Frankia alni ACN14a: one gene and its partner. The protein of the gene in region 1 interacts with the protein of each later gene in a pairwise test. Links are inferred from orthologs where the notes say so. Each region holds a gene or a part of one and is shown on either strand. Other genes may lie near its edges. The genes, in order: FRAAL_RS24950 and clpS.

Region 1 (10,437 bases):
CGTCGGACTGCCCCTTCGTCAGCGACGCCCGCTGCGGGTCGCCACCGGCGCCGGCGCCGAGGGCGTTCGGTGTCCCGCTGCCCAGGGCCGCACCTGGGCCGCCCCCGCCGCCGAGATCACCGCGCAGCTCGGCCAGCCGGGACAGGGCCCGAGCATCCATGGTGGCGCGGCGGACCTCGACCATCCGCGCCTCCATCCCCTGCGAGGCGAGCTCGTGGCGGCCGAGCGCCACCGCGTAGCGGTGCTCGACCTTGTCGCGGATCTCGGCGAGCGTCGGGGTGTCGCCGGCCGGGGCCAGCGTCGACATGCCCTCCATCGCCTGGGTCATCTGCTCCTGCATGGCGGCGTGCTCGATCTGGGTCAGCAGCCTGGCCCGCTCCGCCAGGTGGCGCTGCATCCGCGCCGTGTTGTCCTCGACGGCGGTGCGGGCCTGGGCCGCCGACGCCGCCGCCTGGCGATGCAGGTTCTTCAGGTCTTCCAGCGAGGTCTCCGCGGAGACGAGCTGGCTGGCGAACGCCTGCGCGGTTTCCTCGTAGCCGGCCGCGGAGACCGGATCACCCGAGGCTCGCGCGTTGTCGGCCAGCAGCAGCGAGGAGCGGGCCGACTCGGTCAGGCCGGCGACCTCCTCGGCCTGCCGGGCCAGCCGCATCTCCAGTTGACGCTGATTTCCCACGACGAGCGCGGCCTGCTGCACGAGCGCCTCGTGTTGGCGGCGCGCCTCCTCGATGGCCTGGTCGATCTGCACCCGCGGGTCGGCCCGCTCGTCGAACTTGCGGTTCGCCGACGCGGACAGATACCGGGCAATCTTGCGGACGACATTCGCCATACCACGATCGTCGCACGACCTCGGCCCACTGGTGACCCGGCCGGCACACCAAACGCGTCGTCCTTCCGTCAGACGGGAAGGCCTGCCGGCAGACCTGAGGGCCCACGTCACACGGGCGGGCCCACGTCACACGGGCGGGCCCACGTCACACGGGCGGGCACAGCGGAGTACGACCTCGTCCCCGGCAGACCAGGCACGACCGGCAGGCCGGCACGAAGCCGCCGCGCGCCGTGGCGAAGACGACCAGTTGCTCGCCCAGGCCGTTACAGGCCTTGCAGACCTGGATCGGCAGGTGTGCCGGGGCCGCGTCATCCTCCTCGGGTTGCGAGGCGGTGCTCACCTGATCTTCTCTCCCTGCAGGCCAGGCCCGGGAGCCAGGCCCGGGTGGACGACGACGAACGCAAGCTGCACCGCGAGAACTACCCGGGGAGAGTGGCAGACCGACCCGCACGCCGCCACCGGAGTCGCCCATTCGGGCGGGTACCCCGGCGGCGGCCCTGTGGGCGGCGGCCCCGGATGCGGACCGGGCTCAGACCATCGCCTGGAACATCCAGTGCTGTTCCTCCAGCTCGCGCACGACGTCGATGATCAGATCCTGGGTGACCGGGTCGGGCTGCTCGGTGGCGTCCATTCGGGTGCGCGTCCGGGTGATGACCTCGGCGAGCACGTCGGTGATGAGCCGGACCACCTTCTCGTCGGCGAGGTAACCGACCTCGACTCCGTGCAGGTGGGTGCCGCGGGCGATCGTCGACGACTGGCCGTCCGGGTTGACCCCGATGGCCACGGCCCGCTCGGCGACGGCGTCCGCGAAGCGACGGCTCAGCTCCACGACCTCGTCGAGCTGGCGATGCACGCTGCGGAAGTTCCGGCCGATGACGTTCCAGTGCAACTGCTTCGCGAACAGGGACAGATCGATCAGATCGACCAACGCGCCCTGCAATGCCTCGCCGGTGACGGAACGGGCCTCGTCGGACAGTGGGCTACGGATCGCACTCATGCTCGTCCTCTCGGGTCGGAGCCGTTTGCGTTCCCTGGCGTGCCCCGCAAGGAGATCCGTACGCGGAACCTCCGCTACCGTCCCGCTCCGTCACCGTAGCCCGCTGTCACCCAAGCCGATTGTCACCCAAGCCCGTTCGACGAAGCCCGACCGGGGCCCGACCCGTCCGCCACCACGCGGGAGGTGCCGAGGTGCCGAGGTGCCCAGGTGCCCAGGTGCCGAGCGGTGACCTGTCCCGCACCGACCGCTGACAGTCAGCGGCGGGACGCGACACACAGAGATCAACTCGGGACGACGATCAGCTCGGAACGGAGCCTGCGGCCGTCGGGCGAACGCCGACCGACGAGGCTCAGGCAGCCCGATCCACGACCGTCGGGCGGGCCGGCACCACGACCGTGGCTCCACCGACGCCCGCACCGACCGCCAGCTCGGCGAGCTCCAGATCCTCGCTGACCTCACGCAGCAGGTCCGCGAGCCGGACTCCCAACGCCTCGCAGATGGCTGCGAGCAGCTCGGAGCTGGCCTCCTTCTGCCCACGCTCCACCTCGGAGAGGTAGCCCAGCGACACCCTGGCCGCCGAGGACACCTCCCGGAGCGTGCGGTGCTGATCTTGACGGCGGCGGCGCAACGCCTCGCCGATCATGCGTCGGAGCAGGACCATCGAGCCTCCTCCTTCGTCCGCGGGATGCGTTCACCGTATACCCACCACCGTGGCCCTCGGGCCCTCGTTGATGGGACTGTAACTGTGTAAGCACCTCGGGTCCGGCGATTACTCCCGCGATCCGCCGGTGGCGTCGTCGACGAAGGCGGCGATGTCGCTGCCCGGCAGTCCTGCCAGGGTACGCCGCGCCAGGTCCAGAGCGGTCACGGCGGCGAAGGCGCGCACCCGCTCGCGGTCACCGGGCAGGCGGAGCGAGCGGGTGATCGTCCCGTCCGGGCCGGCGAGACCCAGGTGCACCGTTCCCGCCGGCTTGCCCTCCAGCTCACCCGGACCGGCGACACCCGTGGTGGCCAGCCCGTAGTCGGCACCGAGGCGCACCCGCACCCCGGCCGCCATCGCCGCGGCGGTGTTGGCCGACACCGCCCCCTCGGCGGCGAGCAGGGCCTGATCGACCCCGAGCGCCGACGCCTTGACGTCGGTCGCATAGGACACGACGCCGCCGCGGAACACCACACTCGACCCGGGCACGTCGGTCAGCCGGCCGGCGAGCAGCCCGCCGGTGATGGACTCGGCGACGGCGAGCGTCGCCGACCGCGCGCGCAGCAGCCCCAGCACGACGCTCTCCAGCGAGTCCTCCTCGCCGCCGTAGACCCCGGCGCCGAGCGCCGCGCGCGCCGCGGCCTCCACCGGGGCGATCAACGTCTCCGCCTCGGCCCGGTCCCGCGCCCGGGCGGTGATGCGAACCCGGGTCTGGCCGCCGCTGGCCAGGAACGCGATCCGCGGGTTGCCGATCGGTGCCAACCGGTCGACCTCGGCCGCGAGCGCCTCGGCGACCGCCGACTCCCACATCCCGGCCGTGCGCAGCACCCGGTGCACGACCACCGCCGGCTGGCCTGCGCGGCGCAGGATGTCGGGCAGGACACTCGCGGTGAACATGTCGTTCATCTCGAAGGGGACGCCCGGCATGGCGTACACGACGCCCGCACCGATCTCCATCCGGATGCCCGGTGCGGTGCCCGGCCCGTTGGGCAGCGGCTGCGCACCCACGGGCAGGTCCGCCTGCCGGTAGTTCATCACCGGGACGTCGCGGACCTCGCGTCGGCCCATCGCCCGGAACCGCCGGCGCAGCTCGGCCTCCAGGAAGTCGTCGCGGCGCAGCTCGACACCGGCCGCCGCGGCGATGCCCTCGCGAGTCAGGTCGTCCTGGGTCGGCCCGAGACCTCCGGTCATCACGACGGCGTCGGCGCGCTCCAGCGCCACCCGGATCGCCGTGGCGATCACGTCGACGTCGTCGCCGACGACCGTGGAGGTCTCGATCGTCACCCCGACGTCGGCGAGCTGCCGGCCGAGCCACGCGGCGTTGCCGTTGACGATGTCGCCGTAGAGGAGCTCGTCCCCCACCGCCAGCAGTTCAGCGCGCATCCGTCAGCCCCTCGTCGTCGGTGATGCCCGTCCCGGCCGCGGGCTCGCCGGCCGCGTCGCGCGCGGTCTGGCGCCGCAGCGCGAGCGCCCGGTAGACGTAGTCGATCCCGGTGGCGACGGCGACGACCACGCCCGCGGCGAGGATCACCGCCCGGCTGGTCGCGGCGACCCCCGCCAGGGGCAGCACATAGAGCCCGATCGCCACGTTCAGCAGCAGTGTCTTCGCCTTGCCCCCGCGGCTCGCGGCGATCACCCCGAAGCGGATCACCCACAGCCGCAGCAGCGTGACCCCGACCTCGCGCAGCAGGATCACCGCCGTCACCGGCCACGGCAGCTCCCCGAGGACGGACAGCGAGATCAGCGCGGCGCCGGTCAGCGCCTTGTCGGCGATCGGGTCGACGAGGATGCCGAAGTCGGTGACAAGGTGCCAGTGGCGGGCGATGGACCCGTCGACCTGGTCGGTGATCGCGGCGACGGCGTAGGCGACGAAGGCCGCGTAGCGCCAGCCGTCGTCGTCGGGACCGGCGAACAACACCAGCACGAAGACCGGCACGAGGATCAGCCGGATGATCGTCAGCAGGTTGGCGACGTTGAGTACGGACACGCTCGGACGCGGGTCCGCCCCGTTCGCGGCGGCCAGGGGACCACCGCGATCGACGGCGCCTGGTTCGGGCGGGGCCGAGGAGAGGTCGACGGGTGGCAGCTCGCGGGTGGGCTGACCGGCCGGCGACGGCCGCCGGCCGCCGACGCCGCGCAGGGCATCGGCTCCGCCCAGGGCATCGGCTCCGCCCAGGGCATCGGCTCCGCCCGGGGCGTCGGCTCCGGACGCCGTCACGTCCCATCCGCGCGGGGCCGGCCCACCAGGACCGTCGCCCGCGCCCCGGTCGCCGACGGCGCGGCCTCGCCCCGCCCGGCCGAGGGACGGGCCCGGTCGAGCACCGCGGTGAACTCGGCGACCAGGTCGACCCCCTCGGTCGCGACGACCCGGGCCTCGATCAGGTCCCCCACCTCGACACCAGGCTGGCCGGGCTGGCCGGGCAGACCGGGCTGGCCGGTGCCGGACGGGCCCCCGGCGGGCGGGCCGGCCGCGGCACCGGCGGGGCCGGGCAGGCGGACCAGGCAGGAGCCGTCGGCATCGGGCTGCTGGTGGCCGGCACACCCGGCGGCGATCCCGTCGGTGATCTCCTCGACGAGGACCTGGACCCGGCTGCCGATCCGCTCCTGCGCCCGGGTGGCGGTGAGCTGTTCGACGAGATCGGTGATCTGCACCCGGCGCCGCTCGATCTCCTCCTCGGCGATCTTGCCTGGCAGGGAGACCGCCTCGGTGCCCTCCTCGTCCGAATAGCCGAACACGCCGACCGCGTCGAGCTCGGCGGCCTCGAGGAACTCCGCCAGGATGTCGACGTCCGCTTCGGTCTCCCCGGGAAAACCGACGATGACGTTCGACCGGGCGCCGAGGCCGGGCAGCAGGCCGCGACCGCGGTCGAGCAGGTCGAGGAAGTGCTCGGAGCCGCCGAACCGACGCATCCGGCGCAGCACCGCCGGGCTCGCGTGCTGGAACGACAGGTCGAGGTAGGGGGCGAGACCCGGCGTGGTCAGCAGCACCTCGAGCAGCGACGGGCGCAACTCCGCCGGCTGCAGGTAGACCGTCCGCACCCGCACGATGCCCGGCACGGCGGCAAGCTGCGGCAGCAGCTTCTCCAGCGCCCGCAGGTCACCGAGATCCTTGCCGTAGGAGGTCGAGTTCTCGCTGACCAGCACCAGCTCGCGCGCACCCTCGCCGGCCAGCCACTCCGCCTCGGCGAGGACGTCGTCGGCGGGACGGGACACGTGCGAGCCGCGGAACGACGGGATCGCGCAGAACGCGCACCGCCGGTCGCAGCCGCTGGAGATCTTCAGGGCGGCGACCGGCCCCGCCGTCAACCGGCGCCGGCCCGGGCTACCCGCTGCACTCCCACCCGCAACACCCCTGGCGTGCCCGGGAACGTGCACGGCGACGTTCGCCGACGCGCCCCGTTCCACCGGGGTGATCGGCAACAGGGTGCGCCGGTCCCGCGGGGTGTGGGCGGGCACCGTGGCGCCGCCGAGGACCGCGTCGAGATGCTCGCCGATGCTCGGGTAGGCGTCGAAGCCCAGCACCGCGTCGGCCTCGGGCAGGCTCGCCGCCAGCTCGTTGCCGTAGCGCTCCGCGAGGCAGCCGACGGCGACCACCGCACGCGGGCCCGCCCCGGCCGGTTCGCCGTCGCCGGCCCGCAGGTCGTCCGCGGCCAGCAGGGCGTCGATGGAGTCCTTCTTCGCCGCGTCGACGAATCCGCAGGTGTTGACCAGCACGGCGTCGGCGTCGGCGGCGTCGGCGACCAGTTCCCACCCCTGGGCGGCGAGCCGGCCGGCGAGTTCCTCCGAATCCACCTCGTTCCGGGAACAACCGAGCGTGACGAGAGCTACCCGGCGCGGGACGTGAGTGGACACCAGGTCAGGCTACCGGGGCGGTGGCACCCGGCGCCGCACCAGCCCGACATGGCCGACTCGCGCAGGGCGTCCGCCGGTCGCGATCAGTCGACGGGCGCGGCAGGCGCCGTGGCGAGCGCGGACGGCGCCGGGCCCGCGGCGAGGGGGCTGCGGCCGGCATCCCCGACCTCGCACTCGCCGGAGGCGGCCACGCTGACCCGGATCGTCACCACCTGACCATCGCCGCCGGAGGGGCCGAGGCTCCTGCCGTTGCACGACACGTCGACCGCGCCCGCATTACCCATCCTGATGCTCAGCGCCCCCGGCGCCGTGACGGTGCGGCTGTCGCCGGAGTGCAGCAGCTGCGCGAGCAGCACGTGCCGGTCGTCGTCACGCACCTCCAGCCAGCTCTGCGCGTCGCGCGCCGCCAGCACGACGTTCACCCCCGCCGGGGGGGTGGTGCTGGGTGCGGCGGCGGGTGCGTTGCTCGGCGCCGCGATCGGTGCCGGCGCGGTCGGCGGGGGTGCGGCGGCGTCGCCCTGCCGGGTGGACCCGGAGGAGCCGGACGACCCGGAACCGGGTATCAGCAGGGCGATGACGGCGATCAGGCACACCGCGGCCAACGACACGATCATCGCGGCGCCCCAACGGAACCCACCGTGCCGGCGCCGGGACCCGCCTCGCAGCGGGTCGAACTCGCCGGGCGGGACGCCGAGCACCGGCCCGGTCAACACCTCGTGGGAGGCGTCGTAGGCGTCCAGGACGGGGCCGGGGTCGAGACCGAGGCTGGTGGCGATGCTGCGCAGGTGGCCGCGGGCGTAGACCGTGCCGCCGCAGCGGGAGTAGTCGTCCCGTTCGATCTGGTCGATCAGGCTTGCCCGCACCCGAGTGCGCTCACTGACCTCGTCGATCGTCAGGTTGCGCTCGCGGCGGGCCGCGGCGAGCAGCGAGCCGGCACTGACCGGCTGCGGATCGTCCACGGATTGCATGAGCGACCTCCGCAAGCGTGAGTTTCTGCCTACCGTGGAGGCACCGGCTCAGTTTACGGTCCGTCACCCGGCCTCGACAGCGCAGACCCGGCCACCGGCACTTCCTAGCCGCTACGCAGGGTCGTGAGCAGGCCTTCCAGCTCGTCGGGCATGACCAGCACGTCGCGGGCCTTCGAGCCCTCGCTGGCCCCGACGATGCCCCGGCTCTCCATCAGGTCCATCAGCCGGCCCGCCTTGGCGAACCCGACGCGCAGCTTGCGCTGCAACATCGACGTGGAGCCGAACTGGGTACTCACCACGAGCTCGACGGCCTGCAGGAACAGCGCCAGATCGTCGCCGATCTCCTCGTCGATCTCCTTCTTCGCCTCGCCGCCCCCGTCGAACACGTCCTCCCGGAACGCCGGCGGCGCCTGTTCCTTCGTGTGGTCGACGATCGCTGCGATCTCGTCCTCGGAGACGAACGCGCCCTGGATACGGGCCGGTTTGCCCGCGCCCATCGGAAGAAACAGCGCGTCGCCCAGACCGACCAGCTTCTCGGCGCCGGCCTGGTCGAGAATCGTGCGGCTGTCGGCCAGCGACGCCGTCGCGAACGCGAGCCGGGACGGCACGTTGGCCTTGATCAGACCGGTCACCACGTCCACCGACGGCCGCTGGGTCGCGAGCACCAGGTGGATGCCGACCGCGCGGGCCATCGCGGTGATCCGGCAGATCGCGTCCTCGACGTCGCGCGGGGCGACCATCATCAGGTCGGCGAGCTCGTCGACGATGGTCAGGATGTACGGATACGGCGTGTACACCCGCTCGGAGCCGGGCGGAGCGACGATCTCACCTTTGCGGACCTTGCGGTTGAAGTCGTCGACATGGCGCACCCCGCAGGCGGCGAGATCCTCGTAGCGGTTCTCCATCTCCTTGACGACCCACTGCAGCGCGTCGGCCGCCTTCTTCGGGTTCGTGATGATCGGCGTGATCAGGTGCGGGATGCCCTGGTAGTTCGTCAGCTCGACCCGCTTGGGGTCGACGAGGACCATCCGGACCTGGTCCGGCGTCGCCCGCGCCAGCACCGAGGTGATCAGCGTGTTGATGCACGTGGACTTGCCGGCGCCGGTCGCCCCGGCGATGAGGATGTGCGGCATCTTCGCCAGGTTCGCCAGCACGTAGCCGCCCTCGATGTCCTTGCCGAGGCCGACGACCAGCGGATGGGAGTTCGCCAGCGCCTCACCGCTGCGCAGCACGTCGCCGAGCGAGACCAGTTCCCGGTCGGTGTTGGGGATCTCGACGCCGACCGCGCTCTTACCCGGGATCGGGCTGATGATCCGCACGTCCGGGCTCTTCACGGCGTACGCGATGTTCTTCGCAAGCTGCGTGATCCGCTCGACCTTCACCGCGGCACCGAGCTCGACCTCGTACCGGGTCACCGTCGGACCCCGGGTGAAACCGGTGACCCGGGCATCGACCTTGAACTGGCCGAAGACATCGGTCAACGAGGCGATCACGCCGTCGGTCGCCGCGGACCGGACCTTCGGCGGCGTACCGGAACGCAGCAGCGTCGGCGAGGGCAGCGTGTAGTCGCCGTCGGTCGGCGGGACCAGGTGCTCGATCTCGTCCGGGGCGCTCGGGGACCCCGGCCCGGGCACGCCGGTCGCCGTGTCCGCGGCGCCGCCGGTCACCTTCGCCGCCCGGGTCCGCCCGCGTCGGGCCGCGGCCGCCGCCGGCCGCGCCGCCGCAGCGGCCGCAGCGGCCGCACCGGCCGCCAGGTCCTCGTCGTCGGGCTCGCCGGCATAACCGGTGTCGGCCTCGGGGCCGGCGAGCTCCCCGAACAGGTCGAGGCCGAGGTCGCCGGCCGCGGACGCGGCGTCGGCAGCCTCGGCGTCCGCGGCGACACCCCGCCGGGAGCGACGCCGGGACCGGCCCCCGCCCTGCCCGGCAGCCTCGATGTCGAACACCTCGTGGGGCCCCGGATCGGACAGGCCCGCGCCGCCCAGGTCCGTGCCGTCCACGTCCGCGCCATCCGCTCCGGGGGGCGCGGCGCCCGCCCGGCCGCGGCGACGGCCCCGGGCCGGCCGGGTTCCACCGGCGGCGTCCTCGTCGAGCAGATCGTCGGCGAGCGCCGCATCGTCGAGCTCGTCGTCGTAGTCGGAGTCATAGCCGTCGTCGAGGCGCGCCGCGGGATCGCGCACCCCGGCGGTGAGCCGCTCCACGAGCTCGGCGAGCCGCTCGGGCACCTGCCGGATCGGCGTCGCCGTGATCACCAGCAGGCCGAAGGCCGCGATCAGCAGCAGCAACGGGACGGCGACGAACGGCGTCACAGCGCTCGCGAGCGGCAGACCGCCGAGCAGGCCGACGAGGCCGCCGGCCCCCCGGACCCGCCCGATGCCGTCGGAGAAGTCGGGCAGCCCGCGGGCGATGTGCACGACGCCGAGCAGGCCGACCCCGAGCGCGGCCCAGCCGATCACCACCCGACCGCGGCTGTCGGGGTCGCTGGGCGCACGCACGAGCCGCCAGGCGGCCCCCAGACCGAACAGGGGCAGCGCCCACGCCCCGGCGCCGACGAACAACTCCAGGACGGCGGCGACGAAGGATCCGACGGGCCCGCCCGCGGAGAACCAGACCGCGACGGCGGCCAGGATCGCCCCGCCGAAGGCCGCGAGCCCCAGCCCGTCGCGCCGGTGGGCGGGATCGATGCGCAGGTCGCGTGCGCCCCGCCCGGTTCGACGCAGCAGGGTGCCGAGCAGCGTCGCCGCCGTCATCCAGACCTGGTAGACGGTCCGGACGACGGCCCGGCCGACCATCAGGGTCAGCGGCGGGCGGCGCTGGCGGTCCTGCGCCTTCGCCCGGCCGGCGGGCGCGGACCGGGTGGATCCCCCGGGCCGCGCCGCACGGCCGCCCGCGGGCGCGCGGGCCTTACCGCCGGCGGCCGGGCGGCTCCTGCCGCCCGCGCCACCGCGCGTTGCTGTCCGACGCCCATCGCCCCCCGGCGGGGACGTGGCCGTCCCCGTCTGCACACGCGTACGCGCGCCGCTGGTACGTGTGGCCACCGTCGAAACGGTACACAGCCAGGTGGCCGAGTCCCTGCAACCCCGACGAACCGGGCGCG
Region 2 (16,023 bases), 4.6 Mb from region 1 along the record:
GCCCCCGACGGCGCGCGACGTGCGCTTCGGTCAGCCGTGCCTGCCCGTCGTGCACACCACCCACGCCTGACGCCGCGCCGCCGCGCCCGCCGCGGCCCCGCTGGCGGGGAGGGGGCCGTGTGCGGTGGGGTGGGCATGGCCAGACTGGAGGGGTGCCGCCCGCCTCGCCGCCGAATCAGGTCCGCGGTCCGCGTGACGGCGACGACGGGCGGCGCCGTGGTGACGCCGTCACGCCGCCGGTCGTCGCCGTCAGCGTGGACCTGGTTCTGCTGACCCTGCGCGGCGGCCGGCTCTGCGTCCTGCTGATCCGCCGGGACCCGCCATTCGACGCCGCCTGGGCACTGCCCGGCGGCTTCGTCGACGGCGACGAGGACCTCGACACCTCGGCATCACGCCAGTTGTGGGCCGAGACCGGGGTGACCACGACCGGCCATCTCGAACAGCTGCGCACCTACGGCGGCCCGCACCGAGACCCGCGGGCCCCAGGGGTCAGCGTCGCCTACCTGGCCCTGCTGCCGAACCTGCCGCAGCCGGCGCCCGGCCGGGACGGCCCCCGTGCCCGGTGGTGGCCGGTGGCGGATCTGGACTCTCCGGACGGCCCCACCCTGGCCTTCGACCATCCACGGATCGTCGCCGACGGGGTCGAGCGGGCGCGCGCGAAGCTGGAATACACCCCGCTGGCCGCCGCCTTCTGCGAGGACCAGTTCACCCTCGCCGACCTGCGTCGTGTCTACGAGGCCGCCTGGGACGTCGCACTGGATCCGCCGAACTTCCGGCGCAAGGTGCTGTCCACGCCCGGGTTCGTCGTCCCGCTCGGCCGGCGCACCTCTCCGCGCGGGGGCGGGCGGCCCGCCGAGCTGTACCGGCGCGGCTCGGCCACCGCGCTGCATCCGCCGCTGCTACGCCGCTCCGTCTGACCGCCGCTGCTACGCCCGCTGCTTCTGACCGTCGCCGCCTCGTCGCCGCCCCGTGGCGGGACGTGAGCGGGGGGTGCGCCGTCGCATCTCACCGTGCCCGGTGACGGGTCAGGGCGCGGGAATGGCGTAACAATAGGCCTCGTGTCTGTCACCGCCGTGTCGCCTGTCGACGTCGAGGAAGCCGACGAGACCCTCGACGACGATCGGCCGTGGGTCACGATCGTCTGGAACGATCCGATCAATCTCATGTCGTACGTGACCTACGTCTTTCAGAAGTTGTTCGGCTACACCAAGTCAAAGGCCACCGAGCTGATGCTCGACGTCCATCACAAGGGCCGGGCCTCGGTCGCCACCGGTACCCGGGAGGAGATGGAGGCCGACGCGGAGCGCCTGCACGCCTACGGTCTGTGGGCGACGATCGCGCAGGACTGACCAGCCTGGGCGAGCGGCGCCCGGCTCGGCGGCTGCGGGCGAGCGATCGGGTTGCCGACGGTCGCCACGAGGTTCGGTGCGCCCGTCGACGGCTCCTCGTCCTTGCCTCGTCCTTGCCCTCATCCCTGCCTACGTCCGTCGGTGACCAGGCGTGCACGGAGCCGTGCCGAGGTTTGGGCACGCTTTCGCGCCGAAGACCGTGCCCAAACCTCGGCATACTGTGGCCGCAATATGGCAGGAACCGGGTTGGTCGAGGCGGGGCTGGCCGGCGTCGGGGTGGGCGCAGCGGGCTGGCCCGCGTCGGGCTGGGCGGCGTGGGGACGGGCGGTGTGGGCTGGGCGGCGTCGGGCTGGCCGGGACGGGCTGGGCGGCAACGGCCGCCGGTGGCTGCCGATCGGTCTCGTGGCGACGTAAGGTTGCCCAACTCTGCAGCTCCGTCGTGACAACGAGGCCACAAAGGGCTAGCTGGATCGGGTCTAGCTGGCCGAGGTCGGCCGCCGGTGGCAGGCGCGGCGCCGGCGTGCGCCCGCCGCCCGGGGCGACGGGCGGCGGGTGAATCTGTCCGGGGCGGAGCGAATGCCGGAGGCCGGTCGGCCAGGCTGTGGGCCGGTGCTCGACAATGTGCTCGGCGGGTCGAGAAGGCGCGGGCGGGATTCGTCCGGACAGGTCCCGGCAGAGTCCCACGGGGGGCGATTCCGAAAAAGCCGAGGGAATCCGGATTCCCCGTTTTCTGGTGGAACGGCCCGTTCCGTAATTCGGTCCTGCTGGACTGCGGGGATGAATCCGGGCTGTGCGTATCGGGCGTCGAGGAAAATTCGACCCTGCCGTCCGGAATATTCGGGTAGTCGGGCTCGGGCTTCTCGCGTTGGCGTCGCGCGGCCACCGCACGACTCCGCTCGGTGCCGGGTTCAACGGCGTCCGTATCGCAAAGTTGGCCAGATTCCGGGTGGGACGACCGCGCTACCCCTTCCCGGGGATCCACCCCGAGAACGCCTCCCTCCCGGGCGTCCCGAGGCCCGGGCGCCCTGGGCCCGACGCCCCGAAGCGGCATGCGGGGCCGCTGTGCCGGCTCGACTAGGCTGGCGATGGTCAACCGCCGGACGTCCGCCGTGGCCCGCACTGCGCGCCCGCTTCCGTCTGCAGGCGATGGCGTCGGCGCGTCGGGACCCGTCGCGCCGACGGTCGAGGCGCGCCGGCGTCGGCGGTGACCGACGAGACTTCCGCGGGCAGGCGCCGCGGACGAGCGGTGATGGAGGGCACGACGTCGTGGCTGCTGACGGTTTCCGTCGCACCCGGTCCGGGATCGAGCTGCGGCTGCCGCAGTGGGAGTCGGCGCTGCTGTCCCAGCTCGTCGGCCAGATCGAGGCGTTGCTCGAACCGCCGCCCGTGGAGGACCCGCTGGAGGCGATGGTCGGCCTGCGCGACACCGCCCCGCCCCCGCCCGAGGACCCGGCGATGGCCCGGCTGCTTCCCGACCCGTATCCGGACGACCCGATGGCCTCCGGGGACTTCCGCCGTCGCCGCACCGACGACCTGCTCGCCCGCAAGCGCGACGCCGCCCGTCGCGTGCTGGCCGCCATGCCCGCTCCCGGGTCCGTACTCGTCCTCGACGAGGACGCCGCTCAGGACTGGCTGACCACCCTGAACGACCTGCGGCTGTTCCTGGGCACCCGCCTCGCACTGACCGACGACGACTCCACCGACGAGCTGGAGCGGATGGATCCGGAGGATCCGCGCTACCCGCTGGTGGCGACGTACGTCTTTCTGACCGGGCTGCTCGACGAGCTGACCCGGGCACTGGACTAGGCCTGGACCACGTCTGGACCAGACCGCCGGGACGATCCGGGGCGCGACCGGGACGGTCTCGTCGCCAGGACCGCCCAGACCGCCCCTTCCACGTCGTACGGTGGGCCAGTGCTGCGCATCGACCGTGCCTTCTACGAGGCGATCGTCGCCCATGCCCGCCGTGATCATCCCGACGAGGCGTGCGGAGTCGTCGCCGGCCCGGTGGGTTCGGATCGGCCGGAGCGGTTCATCCCGATGGAGAACGCCGAGCGTTCGCCCACGTTCTACCGCTTCGATTCGAAGGAGCAACTCCGGGTCTGGCGGGAGATGGACGACCGCGACGAGGAACCCGTCGTCATCTACCACTCGCACACCGCGACCGAGGCGTTCCCGTCCCGCACCGACATCTCCCTGGCCGCCGAGCCCGGTGCACACTACGTGCTGGCCTCCACCCGGGAGTCCGATCACACCGAGTTCCGGTCCTTCCGGATCGTCGACGGCACGGTCACCGAGGAGCCGGTGGAAATCGTCTGAGGGCCTGGGACGTTGCAGTGGCGGAGCCGGCGTGCGACGGCGCGCGTTGAGGGGGGTGGCGGCGTGACCGGTTCCGGTGGCGGTGGTGCGCGAGCGAGGCGGTCCGGGACACCGTCCCCGCCTGCGCGAGCTGAATCGCGGACAGCCGCGCCGTCGTCGGGGCATCCTGGGCCTGCGAGTGGCGAAGTCCCCGCCCCGGCGCGTCCCGGCCCTCTGTCCTGACACCCCGCAGACTGTCCTGACACCCCGCAGACCCCCGCCCGCGTCATCATCCCGCCCGTCCGGGCGGCGCCTCGGTCGAGCCCGACCGCTGGCACCCGCGAAAGGAGCACCATGGCAGTCCAGGTCCGAGTGCCGACGATCCTGCGTAGCTACACGGGAGGTTCGAAGCTGGTCGAGGGCACCGGCGACACCGTCGCCGCGCTCTTCCTCGACCTCGACTCCCGGCACTCCGGGCTGCGTGGCCGGCTGGTGACCGGTGAGGACGGAGCCGAGCTGCACCGGTTCGTCAACATCTACGTCAACGACGAGGACGTGCGCTTCCTCGGCGGGCTCGACGCCAAGCTCAACGACGGCGACGAGGTCACCATCCTGCCCGCGGTCGCCGGCGGCTCCACCGCCAGTTCGCCCCGCGTGCCCGCCGGTCAGCACTGAGCCGAGCGGCAGGTCCGACTCATGCGATTCGACTCCCTGGCCGACTCGGTCGGCCGGACCCCGCTGGTCGGGCTTCCGCGACTGTCCCCGTCGCCGGAGGTCCGGCTGTGGGCGAAGCTGGAGCAGGACAACCCGACCGGTTCGATCAAGGACCGGGCGGCGCTGTGGATGATCGCCGACGGCGAGAAGCGCGGCCTGCTCACCCCCGGCGCGACCGTCCTGGAACCGACCTCCGGCAACACCGGCATCTCGCTGGCCATGGTCTGCCGCCAGCGGGGTTACCGGCTCGTCTGCGTCATGCCGGAGAACACCTCGGTGGAACGCCGCCAGCTCCTGCAGATGTGGGGCGCCGAGATCCGGTACTCGCCCGCCGCCGGGGGCTCCAACGAGGCGGTCGCCGTCGCGAAGCGGCTCGCCGCCGAGAACCCCGACTGGGTCATGCTCTACCAGTACGGCAACCCGGCGAACGCCCAGGCGCACTACGAGACGACCGGCCCGGAGATCCTCGAGGACCTGCCCGCCATCACCCACTTCGTCGCCGGCCTCGGGACGACCGGCACCTTGATGGGCACCGGCCGCTACCTCAGGGAGCGGGTGCCGGACATCACGATCGTTGCCGCCGAGCCCCGCTACGGCGAGCTGGTGTACGGCCTGCGCAACATCGACGAGGGCTTCGTGCCCGAGCTGTATGACCCGTCGGTGCTCACCTCGCGCTACTCCGTCGGTCCGCGCGAGGCCCTGCGGCGCACCCGGGAGCTCGTCCAGGAGGAGGGCATCTTCGCCGGGATCTCCACCGGAGCCATCCTGCACGCCGCGTTGGCCCAGGCCGAGCGGGCGGTCCGGGAAGGCCGGCGGGCCGACATCGCCCTCATCGTCTGCGACGGCGGCTGGAAGTACCTGTCCACCGGCGCCTACGCCGGCACCCTCGAGGAGGCCGAGGCCGCACTCGAAGGTCAACTATGGGCGTGACCCCACAGATCGCCTTCGGCGATCTGTGGGGACCCCTCGCCCAGGGCGCCGTCTGGGGTTTCCGTCAGATCGCCTTCGGCGATCTTCCTGGGGGAGCCGTTGGGGCCTTCGGCGATCTGTGGGGACCCCTCGCCCAGGGCGCCGTTCGGTGGGTTACGAGGTGAGGACCTCGCGCAGAAGGGTGGCCAGGTCGCGGAAGGCCAGGCCGCGGTGGCTGATCGCGTCCTTCTCGGCCGCGGTCAGCTCGGCGTTGGTCCGGGTCTGGCCGTCGGCGAGGAACAGCGGGTCGTAGCCGAAGCCGGCCTGGCCGCGGGGCTCGGTCAGTAGGACGCCCCGCAGCTCCCCGTGCGTCACCCGCTCCACGCCGGCGGGGGTGACCAGGGCCGCCGCGCAGACGAAGGCGGCGCCGCGGCGCTCGGGTGGCACGTCGTCGAGCTGGGCCAGGAGCAGGGCGTTGTTCGCCTCGTCGCGCTCGACGCGGGTGCCGTCCCGGCGTCCGGACCAGCGGGCCGAGCGCACGCCGGGCATGCCGGACAGTTCGTCGACCGCGAGCCCGGAGTCGTCGGCCACGGCGGGCAGGCCGGTCTGGTCGGCCGCCGCCCGCGCCTTGATCAGGGCGTTCTCGGCGAAGGTTGTCCCGGTCTCGGCGACCTCCTCGCCGTCGGGGAGAGCCACCAGCTCCACCGACAGGCCGCTGGCCGCCAGGATGCGGCGCAGCTCCGTCAGCTTCGCCTCGTTGCGGCTGGCGAGGACCACCCGCACCGGCTTCGCGGTCACCGTGCCCCCTCCGGTCGGGCGGGACCCGCCGGCGCCGGACCCTGCAGCGCCTCGGCCTGGATCTCCGCGAGCTGGGCGCAGCCGAACACGGCGAGGTCGAGCAGGTTGTCGAGCATCGCCCGGTCGAACGGGACGCCCTCGGCGGTGCCCTGTACCTCGACGAACCCGTCCGCGCCGGTGCAGACCACGTTCATGTCGGTGTCCGCGGTGGAGTCCTCGGTGTAGGCGAGGTCGAGCATCGGCTCGCCTCGCACGACCCCGACGCTCACCGCGGCGACGCTCGTCGTGATCGCCGCCGGCCGGCCGAGCCAGCGGGCGGCATCGACCAGCGCGACGTAGGCGCCGGTGATCGCGGCAGTGCGGGTGCCGCCATCGGCGAGCAGCACGTCGCAGTCGATGGCGATGGTGTTCTCGCCAAGCGCGGCCAGGTCGATGCAGGCCCGCAGGCTGCGCCCGATCAACCGGGAGATCTCGTGCGTGCGCCCCCCGATCCGGCCACGCACCGACTCGCGGTCGTTGCGGGTGTTGGTGGCCCGCGGCAGCATCGAGTACTCGGCTGTCACCCAGCCCAGGCCGCTGCCCTTGCGCCAGCGCGGGACGCCGGTGGTCACGGAGGCGGCGCACAGCACCCTGGTCCTGCCGGCGCTGATCAGCGCCGATCCCTCGGCGTGCTCCTGCCAGCCCCGCTGGATCGTCACCTGCCGGAGATCGTCCGGTTTCCTGCCATCGACTCGTGTCACGCCCGCGACACTATCGGCCCGCCCCGGACCGGCCGCCCGGCCCCGCCCGAGCCGGTCAGATCTCGTAGGTGGCCCCGGGCGCGGCGATGGTCAGGTTCCCGTCGAACGCCCCGGCCGCCTCCTCCTCCGAACGGGCGGCGTTGCCCCAGGGGACGAGATGGGTCAGCACCAGCCGCCCCACACCGGCCTTCTGCGCGTGCTCGCCGGCCTCCCGGCCGGTGAGGTGCAGGTCGGGCGGGTTGTCCTCGTCGTCGAGGAAGGATGCCTCGCACAGGAACAGGTCGCTGTCGCGGGCGAGCCGGACGAGCCGGTCACAGGCGCCGGTGTCGCCCGAGTAGGTGAGCACCCGATCCTCCGCCGTGACCCGGACGCCGTATGCCTCGACCGGGTGCGCCACCCGGGTGAGGTCGATGCGGAACGGCCCGACGTGCAGGCAGCCGGCGCCGATGGTGCGGAAGTCGTAGATGTCGGCGAGGCTGTCGTCCGGCCACTTCTCGAACGCGCCGCACAGCCGTTCCTGGGTGTTGATCGGGCCGTAGACGGGCAGCTTGGGCGGCATGCCCTCGGGGTGGTAGCGCCGCGCGTAGGAGTTTGCCACCAGGTCCAGGCAGTGGTCGCCGTGCAGGTGGCTGAGCAGGACCGCGTCGATGTCGCGCAGGTCGCAGTGCCGCTGCAGTTCGCCCATCGACCCGTTGCCCGCGTCGAGGACGAGACGGAACCCGTCCGACTCCACCAGGTACGACGAGCAGGCGGAGGCCGGCCCCGGGTACGTGCCGGAACATCCGAGAATGGTCAGTTTCACCGTGGCACCACCGGGCTCTGCTGGGAGGAATCCTGATCCGCCGCGGGTCGGGCGGTCCAGACGGCTGCGGTCGAGGTCCTGGTGGCGGGTGGCGGGGACGGCACCGGAAGGGACGGCTCCCCGGAGGCCACGGCCGAGACCTGGACGAGTTCGGGCCCTAGGAACCTGCGCCCCACCCGGGTGAACAGCGTGGGGTCACCCGTGGTCAGGAAGCGGTGGCTGGGTGGCGGTAGGTCAGGGTCACGGAACAGCCCGTCCCGCGCGAGCACCCGGTAGGTGTCCTTCGCCGTCTCCTCGGCACTGCTCACCAATGTCACGCCCTCTCCCATCACGAGGCCGATCACCCCGGTCAGCAGCGGGTAATGGGTGCATCCGAGTATCACCGTGTCGACGTCGGCTTCCTGCAACGGTGCGAGATATGCCTCGGTCAGTCCGAGTAGCTGCCGCCCAGAGGTGATACCCCGCTCGACGAAGTCCACGAACGCGGGGCAGGCGACGCCGGTCAGGTCGACGCCCGCGGCGGCGGTGAACGCGTCGTCGTAGGCGCGGCTGCCGATCGTGGCCACCGTGCCGATGACGCCCACCCGACCGCTGCGGGTGGCCGCCACCGCGCGTCTGGTCGCCGGCATGATCACTTCAACGACCGGGACGCTGTAGCGTTCCCGCGCGTCGCGCAGGCACGCCGCGCTGGCCGTGTTGCAGGCGATCACGAGCAGCTTCACCCCCTCGTCGACCAGACGATCAAGACACTCGAGGGCGTAGCGGCGTACCTCGGCGATGGGGCGTGGTCCGTAGGGTGCCCGTCCGGTGTCGCCGAGATAGACCAACGGCTCATGCGGAAGCTGGTCCAGAATGGCGCGCGCCACCGTGAGACCGCCTACTCCGCTGTCGAACACCCCGACCGGCGCGCCGCTCATGAGCGATCAGACTAAGCCGGAAACCCGATGCTCACCCTGTGGCTGTCATCACGAAACCTTTGTCCAATACGGGACAGCATGCGCAAGTCGCACATCGTGGCGATCTGTCCGGCGCTTCGGGTTGCCTCGCCGCGTGTCATACGTCGTTGCTACCCATGCTCCGGCCCCGGTGTGCCGGGGCCGGACGATGTGTGGCGGGGTCGACATCCCCTCGGTGGCCCCTGGCCGCAGGGGAATTCGCAAATTCCGGCCGATCGGGTCGGGAACGATCCGGTGCGGGCTCGTCCTCCCGCGACGAAAGGTGCCCGACTGGCAGCGGCATACGGGTACAGGGACCTCAAACGGGGTGTACGCTAGAACTGCCTGTAATCGATCAGTGACTAAAAGCTATCGACCAGGTAGGTTGAGGACGCGGCTGAGGTGTCCGGGTCGTTCCCATCCGTCCCCGAACCGCGATGCCCCAGTCGCATCCTCGAGCTCGGCGGCGTCCGGTCGAGGCATCCAGGGAGATGCCCTGACCGGCACCGTCGGGCCAATGTCCGTGCCGCGCGGGCAGCGGCGCCGGAGTGCCCCCGTCCGGCCGCCCGGTCGGGTCGCGGGTCGGTCCGCAGCGCCGCGCCGGTGGGCGCGATCCGTCCGCGTTTCAGGTTGTGGGTCGTTCCCCGCTGTCCCCCAGTGCCCCTACCATGACGAGATGCTGTGATTGTCGCTGCCGTGGGCGGGCAGGTCATCGAGCGCCAGTGGGAGATTTCGGGGCGTCACCAGCGCCGCTGCCAGGGTCGGGTGCCGCCGCTGACCGCGGCGTCGCGGCCGCCGCCCCAGGACGGACGGAGCAAGCGGGATGATCACTGTCAAACCGCCCTCCCAGCTTGTCGGGTTGGCGTCGATCGAGGTCGTAGCCCTGTCGAGGGCGATAGGAACATGGCTATGGCACGGTTCCTCGCTGCAGGCGCCGCGGGCGTCGCCCTTCTGGTGGCAGGGTTGGTCACCGTGGCGCTCGTGCTCCCACCCGCATACAGCTACCTGGTCCCGCTCGTCATCATCCTCGTCGTCGTGGGGGTCAACATCACTGCCTGGCTCGTGATCCCGCATGTTGTCGGCTCGGCGTTCGCTTCGGCGTCCGGGGCCGCCGAGCGGTCGGAGCCCGCGCACTCCGACTCCGCCGGTGGCTCGTCGTCGTTCGGCTTCGCCCCGGTCGGGTTCGACTGGCCGAGCGGTGACCTCGCCGCCGAACCCAGCGCTGACGAGTGGTCGTCATGCTGGGACTACGCCGGCCGCGACGGTGCCGACGACGATCGCTGGTAGGACGGGTCTGCCCAGGTCGGCGGGCGCACGGCTCACAGCAGCACGGTGACCAGCGCGGCCAGCCACAGCGAGGCCGCGTGTAGCGACTGGTCGGCCAGGTACATGCCGTTCATGCCGTTGTCGGCGAGCTCGGCGAAGTCGCCGCCACCCGTCCTGGTCAGCAGCCAGCGCACCGCGGCCCGGCGGTCCCACAGCGCGTGGCTGACCACCGAGATCACCAGCCCGGCGACAGCCCCGAACGCGGACAGCCGTAGGTCGAGCCCGACCGCCGCCACCGTCACCATCACCACGACGACCGCGTGATACGCGGCCAGATGGCGTCCCAACGCCGCCCAGCCGGCCGGGCCCGGCGTCGTCTTCAACCGGGCCTGGGCGTCGGTCTGGCCCAGCACGTGATCGGCGAGCTGGTGGGCCGCGAACAGGGTCACCACCAGGACCGCGAAGGTGACGGCCCTGGTCATGAGGTCGGGGCGGGACGTCGGGACGGAGCTGCGCTCATCGTCATTCCTGCTCTGCGCCCAGCGCCCGGGCGGGCCGGGCGGGCCGGGGACGGCTCGGGGCCGCTCACCGGTGCTCCGTCGGCGGGCGGCACGCGGCGGGCGGCGCCCGCCGACGCGCACCGGCGGAGTCGGCCGGGACGGCGGGTGCGAGTGCGCACCCGGACTTCCGTCGGGCCGACCGGGTGGACTCGTCGCCGTTCAGCCTGCGACCCGGCGGGCTGCGACACCGCATCCTGGGACGGCTTTCGCCGGGCCTCGCGTAGTCGGCGGCCACCCGAGCGCCCGACCCGCCGGAGTCGGGTCAGACGAGCCCGGCGCGGCGGCGGGAGGTCTCGGCGACCGCCGACCAGTCCTGTTCGCCCTGGCCGTGCGCGAGTGCCTCGATGAACGCGTCACGCAGCACGCCGCCGAAGGGCAGGGGGACGTTGCGCTCCTGGCCCGCGGCCAGCGCGAGGCCGACGTCCTTGAATCCCAGCGGCAGCCGGAAGTTGACCGGCTCGTAGCTCCTCTTCCCGATCATGCCGCCGTAGCCGGCGAAGACCGGGCCGGCAAACAGGTTGTCGGTCAGCACCTCGATGAACAGGGCCGGGTCCAACCCGCCCGCCTCGATCACGGTCGTCGCCTCGGCCATCGCCTCGATGGAGCATGCGATCAGGTAGTTGCCGAGGATCTTGACCAGGTTGGCGTGCGCCGGCGCCTCGCCGACCGTCCAGGTGCGCCGGCCGAGGACGTCGAAGAGCGGCTGCACCTTGGCGATCGTCGCCGGCTCCCCGGCGGTCACGATGGTGAGGTTGCCCGCGGCCGCGGCCTCCGTCCGGCCGAACACCGGCGCGGCGAGATAGCGCAGCCCCCGTTCGGCGTACTCGCGCGCGGCGCGTTCTGCCAGGGCAGTGCTGATCGTCGCCATGTTCACGTGCAGGGCGCCGGCGGGCGCCGCGGCCAGCACTGTGGGGTCGAGCAGGCGCTCCGTCACGGCCTGGTCGTCGGCCAGCATGCTCAGCACGGTCCCGGTCGCGAACGCCTCCTCGATGCTCGCGGCGACGGCGCCGGCCGCGGCCAGCTCGGCCGCGGGCCCGGGGGAGCGGTTCCAGACCAGCACGGTGTGGCCCGCAGCGACCAGGTTGCGGGCCATGGCGACGCCCATCCCGCCCAGGCCGATGAATCCGATCCTCATCCGTCACGCTCCTGACTGCCGGAATTCGGACGCTTCTGTCGGTGACACACCGCAGTCTGGCCCGCCACCGACAGGCAGAGTGGCCGGGGGTCGCCGGGCCGTCAGGCGTCGGTGGCGACGGGAACGCCGGTGCCGGCGGTGAAGGTGATGAACTCGATGCGCGGCGGTCCGGTCAGCAGCGACTGCCGGCCGGCGGCGAAGCGGTGCATGTGTGGCTGGTTCTCGTGCTCCTCGAAGGCATCGCGGTCCCGGTAGAGCTCGTAGAACAGCCGGGCGTTCGGGTCGCCGGCGACGCGGTGCGTCGTGTAGATCAACGTGCGGGGCTCCCGTTCCGCGATGAGGGGCACCGTCTGCGCCACCAGGGCGTCGAACGCGTCCGCAGTGTCCGGGCGAACCTCGAAGCGCACCGTCAGACCGAACATGGCTCCACCTCCGCGACGCAGTCATCGGCAGCGAAGTTCTCACCGTCGCCACATTGTGAGTGACACTGTGTGACCTCACTATAGATCACTGTAATGCGTCTCGCGAGACTCGCGTCACATCGCCGCGGCCCAACCTCGGCAGCCTTGAGTAGTCACCGGGTAGGGCCGTCCGGACCTTGACGCGGGCGGTTGCGGCGGGGTCGCACGGAACGAGTCGAATCGCTCACCTGATGCAATGAAATGATTACAATTCATCGAGTAGTCGTTCATTGGTAGATCCTCTGGTGAGGCGGCGGCGTTTCGATGCTCGCTCCTCGTCCGCCCGGATCGGCGGCGGCTTTCCACCCGGTCCCCGACGGATCAGTTCTGCCTTACCTCACCGACAGTGGCCTCTCCTTGCTGGACGAGGCCCTGATGATCGTCGGCGGCGCGGTTGTCGCCGGCCGATCCGACCGCTCCGTGATCGGCATCCGGTACCGGAACCAGCCTGTGCTCGTCGATCCCGCCACGTACCGCACGGCCGAGCAGGCCGCCGCGGAGGGGGACGGGGCCAGCACACCGCCGGGTCTGGACCTGACCGGCGGCGTCGCGGCTGATCTGCCGGGTGTCGGCGCGTGGCCGGGCTCGTCCGCCAGCCCGGTTCGGCTGCTGGGCGGCCCGGTCATCGCCGTGGCGGACCGGGACGCCCTTGTCCTGGCGCTGGGTGCCCCGGAGCCGGGTGTCGTGGTGCTTGCGCTGCCGCTCGGTTGGCTGCTGTCGGGAGGCCTGGACACCCTCATCAAGGAGATCATCGCGGCAGACCGGCCGGTCGCCATCGTCCTCGCCCACCGGAGCAATCCGCTCGATCGCGCCGGGACCGTGGCCGGCCTGGTGGCCCTGCTGCGGGAGACGCGACCGGTCCCGATCGGCCTCATCCGCTGCGACGTCTCGGCCATCGGCGCGGTGGCCCACGGCGCGGCTCTCGGAGCGGTGGGGCTTCTCCCCTCGACGCGGCACCAGTCGTGGCCCGGGGGTGGAGGACGAGCCTCCTCCGATCCCCACCTGTTCGTCCCGGACCTGCTCACGTACGTCCCGGCTGGGCGGCTGCGGGAACTGGCAGACGACCATCAGGATCGGCTGCTCGTCTGCGAGTGCCAGGCATGCGACGGCCGCAGTCTGCTGCGCTTCGCCGGCGGGCCGGGGACGATCGCCGAGCCCTCGCCCGGCAGCCGCGCGGACGGTGGGACCGGGCTGGCGGCGGCGCTGCACAATCTGCACGCCACCGAGGAGATCTCGATCCCGGTGATCGAGTCCTCGCCGGAGAAACGAGCCGCCTGCTGGAAGCGGATGTGCCTTCAGGCGGTCGACAGGCTGGTGACGGTGCGCGAACGGCGTGGTGACGGGGCCCCGGCGGTGGGGGCCTGGCTGAGGCAGTGGTGTGACCTGCCGGCGTGAGCCTGCACGGGAGGCCAACGCGTTTGGCCACCCGTCCGGCCGGTCCTGGTCAGGGGGCGGGGAGGGCGGCGAGGGCGGTGGTCACGAGGTGGCGCATGAGCGCCGGGTCCCCGCCGCGGTAGCGCCGCAGGAAGTCCTCGGGTTCGATCAGCATCCGGCCGGCGGACTCGTGGGTGGTCTCCCACGGGCCGAGCTCGGTGACCCGGGCGGTGCGGATCACCATGTAGGTCCAGTCGTCGGCGCCGAAGTAGTCGGACTCGATCACCTCGACCGGGTGCAGGACGCCGAGCCGGGCCCGGACCTCCTCCCACGCCTCCCGCCGCACGGTCTCGTCGATCGACGACTCGCCGCGCTGGACATGCCCGCCGGGTATGTCCAGTCCGCGGGTCAGCTCGGCGACGACCAGTCGGCCGTCGTCGGCGACCGCCACCACCGACGCGCTCGTCACCCGCTCGAACGGCGGGTCCGGCGACGGCCCGAGGCACCTCAGCGTCGTTGGCGTCGTTGGGCCGTCCCGCCGGCTCCGCACCGGTCGCCGGTCCTCTCCCGCGGTGGTCATGGCAGGACTCCTTCGGTGGCTGGTGGCTCCACGGTCCTGTCTACCGCGAGGTGCGGGGCGCCGTTGACGTTTCGGCTCATCGCGCACGGTGACTGCGTTACTGGTCGCTGTTACTGGTCGCTGGCCCGTCGGGAGGTGATAAGTTTGATTACCGGACCGACACCTTCCGCCGGTTGCCCGGGAGATTCGGGCGGCGGGGCCGGGTCGGACTGCGGAGCGTGCGGTCGAGGGGATGGTCACCATGGCCGGTGCCGGGCGGGACTGTTCGATCGCCAACGCGCTCGGAGTCGTCGGGGAGCGGTGGAGCCTGCTCGCGCTGCGCGAGGTGCTGCTCGGTGAGCGCCGTTTCGACCAGATCGCCCGCAACACGGGGGCGAGCCGGGACATCCTCGCGGCGCGGCTGCGCACCCTCGTCGAGCGCGGGGTGCTGGCCAAGGTGCGGTACCAGGAGCATCCGCCGCGCTACGAGTACGTCCCCACCGAGGCCGGCCGCGCGCTGCGGCCGATCCTGCTCGGACTGATGGAGTGGGGCGACCGCTACGTCACCGACGGCCCGGGGCCTACCAGGTGGGAGCACGACTGCGGCGCCGAGCTCCATCCCGAGATGGTGTGCGGGCACTGCCACGCGCCGGTGCTGCCCGGGACGACGACCCTGGTCCGGCTCGGCCAGGTGCGCTGACCGCCACCGGCGGGCATCACCCCGTGGTCGGGGATCGCGGACATCGGTGCGCGACGCCCGCCGGGTGCCGTCCCGGCCGGCCGCGCGCATCCGACCAGAGGCGGGGGGATCGGCGTGGTTCACGTCCAGCCGCTGTCCGTCGCCGCAGCGGGGCCGAGCCTCGTCGCGGAGGCCGCCGCCCTGCGTGCCCGCGGGCCGGTCGCCGAGGTGACCCTGCCCGGCGGCATCCCTGCGTACGCCGTCAACGAGCACGCGCTGCTGCGCGCGTTGCTGCTCGATCCGCGCGTCAGCAAGGACCCTCGCCGTCACTGGGCGCAGTGGGACGAGGCGTGCCGCCGGCCCGAATGGGGCTGGGTCCTGCAATGGGTGGGCGTGGTGAACATGCTCAGCACCTACGGTGTCGATCATGCCCGGCTGCGCCGGCTGGTCGCGCCGAGTTTCAGCGCCCGGCGCACCGAGCTGCTGCGTCCCGCCGTGGTGGCGGTCACCGAGCGGCTGCTCGACGACCTGGCCGCCGGGTCAGCCCGGGCCGCCGGGTCCGCCGGGTCGGTCGGGTCGGTCGGGTCGGTCGGGTCCGCCGGGTCGGTCGGGTCCGCCGGGTCGGTCGGGTCCGCCCGGTCGGTCGGGTCCGCCGGGTCCGCCGGGTCGGTCGTCGACCTGGTGGGCACCTTCGCGCAGCCGCTGCCGCTGGCGGTGATCAGCGGGTTGTTCGGCATCCCGGACCGGATGCGCCCGGACTTCGCCCACGTCGTCGAGCAGATCATGAACACGACGGTGAGCTCGGAGCAGGCCGCCGCGAACCTCGGCCGTACCCGGTCGGTCCTGGCGACCCTCGTCGAGAGGAAGGTGCGCGAACCCGGTGACGATCTGACCAGCGAGCTCATCGGTGTGCGGGACGCGGTCACCGGCGACCGGCTGGCGCACCGGGAGCTGCTCGACACCCTGCTCCTGCTCATCAGCGCCGGTCACGAGACCACCCGGCATCTGCTCGGCAACGCCGTGCACGCGCTGCTGACCCACGATCGCCAGCTCCGTCGGCTGCGCGCCGGGGAGATCACCTGGGATCAGGTCGTCGAGGAGACGCTGCGGTGGGCGCCCAGCATCGCCAACATCCCGCTGCGCTTCGCCGTGACGGACATCGACACCGGCGCGGTGACCATCCCCGCCGGGGCGGCGATCGTCGCGGGCATCCTCGCCGCCGGGCACGACCCCGGCCACCACGGCCCCGGGGCCAGCCGGTTCGAGCCCGGCCGGGACGCGGCCGACCACCTCGCGTTCGGGGTCGGCGTCCACCGGTGTCTGGGCGCCCCGCTGGCACGGCTGGAGGCCGGGTACGCCCTGCCCGCCCTGTTCGCCCGCTTTCCCGGCCTCGCCCTCGCCACGCCGGCGGATGACCTGCCGCAGGCCCCCTCCTTCATCGTCC

Evidence for each region.
Region 2: the proteins of FRAAL_RS24950 (region 1) and clpS interact in binary tests that used the Escherichia coli proteins (3 or more experiments, as listed by UniProt). The link is inferred for Frankia alni ACN14a from one-to-one orthologs.

What each region holds. Positions count from the first base shown.
Region 1 is NC_008278.1:6,204,206-6,214,642, forward strand. The notes cover bases 90-2,890. They hold FRAAL_RS24950 (Dps family protein), read right to left. Parts: upstream 1,824-2,890; coding sequence 1,356-1,823; downstream 90-1,355. Other genes in these bases: FRAAL_RS24945 (PspA/IM30 family protein), read right to left, coding at 90-826; FRAAL_RS33320 (hypothetical protein), read right to left, coding at 972-1,166; FRAAL_RS24955 (helix-turn-helix domain-containing protein), read right to left, coding at 2,173-2,484; FRAAL_RS24960 (competence/damage-inducible protein A), read right to left, coding at 2,593-2,890. In the rest of the region: more of FRAAL_RS24945, read right to left, coding at 1-89; more of FRAAL_RS24960, read right to left, coding at 2,891-3,906; FRAAL_RS24965 (CDP-alcohol phosphatidyltransferase family protein), read right to left, coding at 3,896-4,741; FRAAL_RS24970 (MiaB/RimO family radical SAM methylthiotransferase), read right to left, coding at 4,738-6,375; FRAAL_RS24975 (helix-turn-helix domain-containing protein), read right to left, coding at 6,459-7,343; FRAAL_RS24980 (FtsK/SpoIIIE family DNA translocase), read right to left, coding at 7,448-10,132.
Region 2 is NC_008278.1:1,600,741-1,616,763, forward strand. The notes cover bases 1-2,703. They hold clpS (ATP-dependent Clp protease adapter ClpS), read left to right. Parts: upstream 1-1,058; coding sequence 1,059-1,349; downstream 1,350-2,703. Other genes in these bases: FRAAL_RS06505 (nicotinate phosphoribosyltransferase), read left to right, coding at 1-70; FRAAL_RS06510 (NUDIX hydrolase), read left to right, coding at 153-917; FRAAL_RS33485 (hypothetical protein), read left to right, coding at 1,581-1,763; FRAAL_RS06520 (DUF2017 domain-containing protein), read left to right, coding at 2,616-2,703. Also shown: more of FRAAL_RS06520, read left to right, coding at 2,704-3,155; FRAAL_RS06525 (M67 family metallopeptidase), read left to right, coding at 3,264-3,668; FRAAL_RS06530 (MoaD/ThiS family protein), read left to right, coding at 4,002-4,322; FRAAL_RS06535 (PLP-dependent cysteine synthase family protein), read left to right, coding at 4,344-5,291; rdgB (RdgB/HAM1 family non-canonical purine NTP pyrophosphatase), read right to left, coding at 5,445-6,053; rph (ribonuclease PH), read right to left, coding at 6,065-6,808; FRAAL_RS06550 (MBL fold metallo-hydrolase), read right to left, coding at 6,864-7,610; murI (glutamate racemase), read right to left, coding at 7,607-8,527; FRAAL_RS06560 (hypothetical protein), read left to right, coding at 9,455-9,832; FRAAL_RS06565 (DUF3307 domain-containing protein), read right to left, coding at 9,865-10,293; FRAAL_RS06570 (NAD(P)-dependent oxidoreductase), read right to left, coding at 10,634-11,506; FRAAL_RS06575 (putative quinol monooxygenase), read right to left, coding at 11,608-11,928; FRAAL_RS06580 (hypothetical protein), read left to right, coding at 12,325-13,362; FRAAL_RS06585 (NUDIX hydrolase), read right to left, coding at 13,412-13,921; FRAAL_RS06590 (winged helix-turn-helix transcriptional regulator), read left to right, coding at 14,154-14,600; FRAAL_RS34650 (cytochrome P450 family protein), read left to right, coding at 14,715-16,023. UniProt on the Escherichia coli protein: Involved in the modulation of the specificity of the ClpAP-mediated ATP-dependent protein degradation.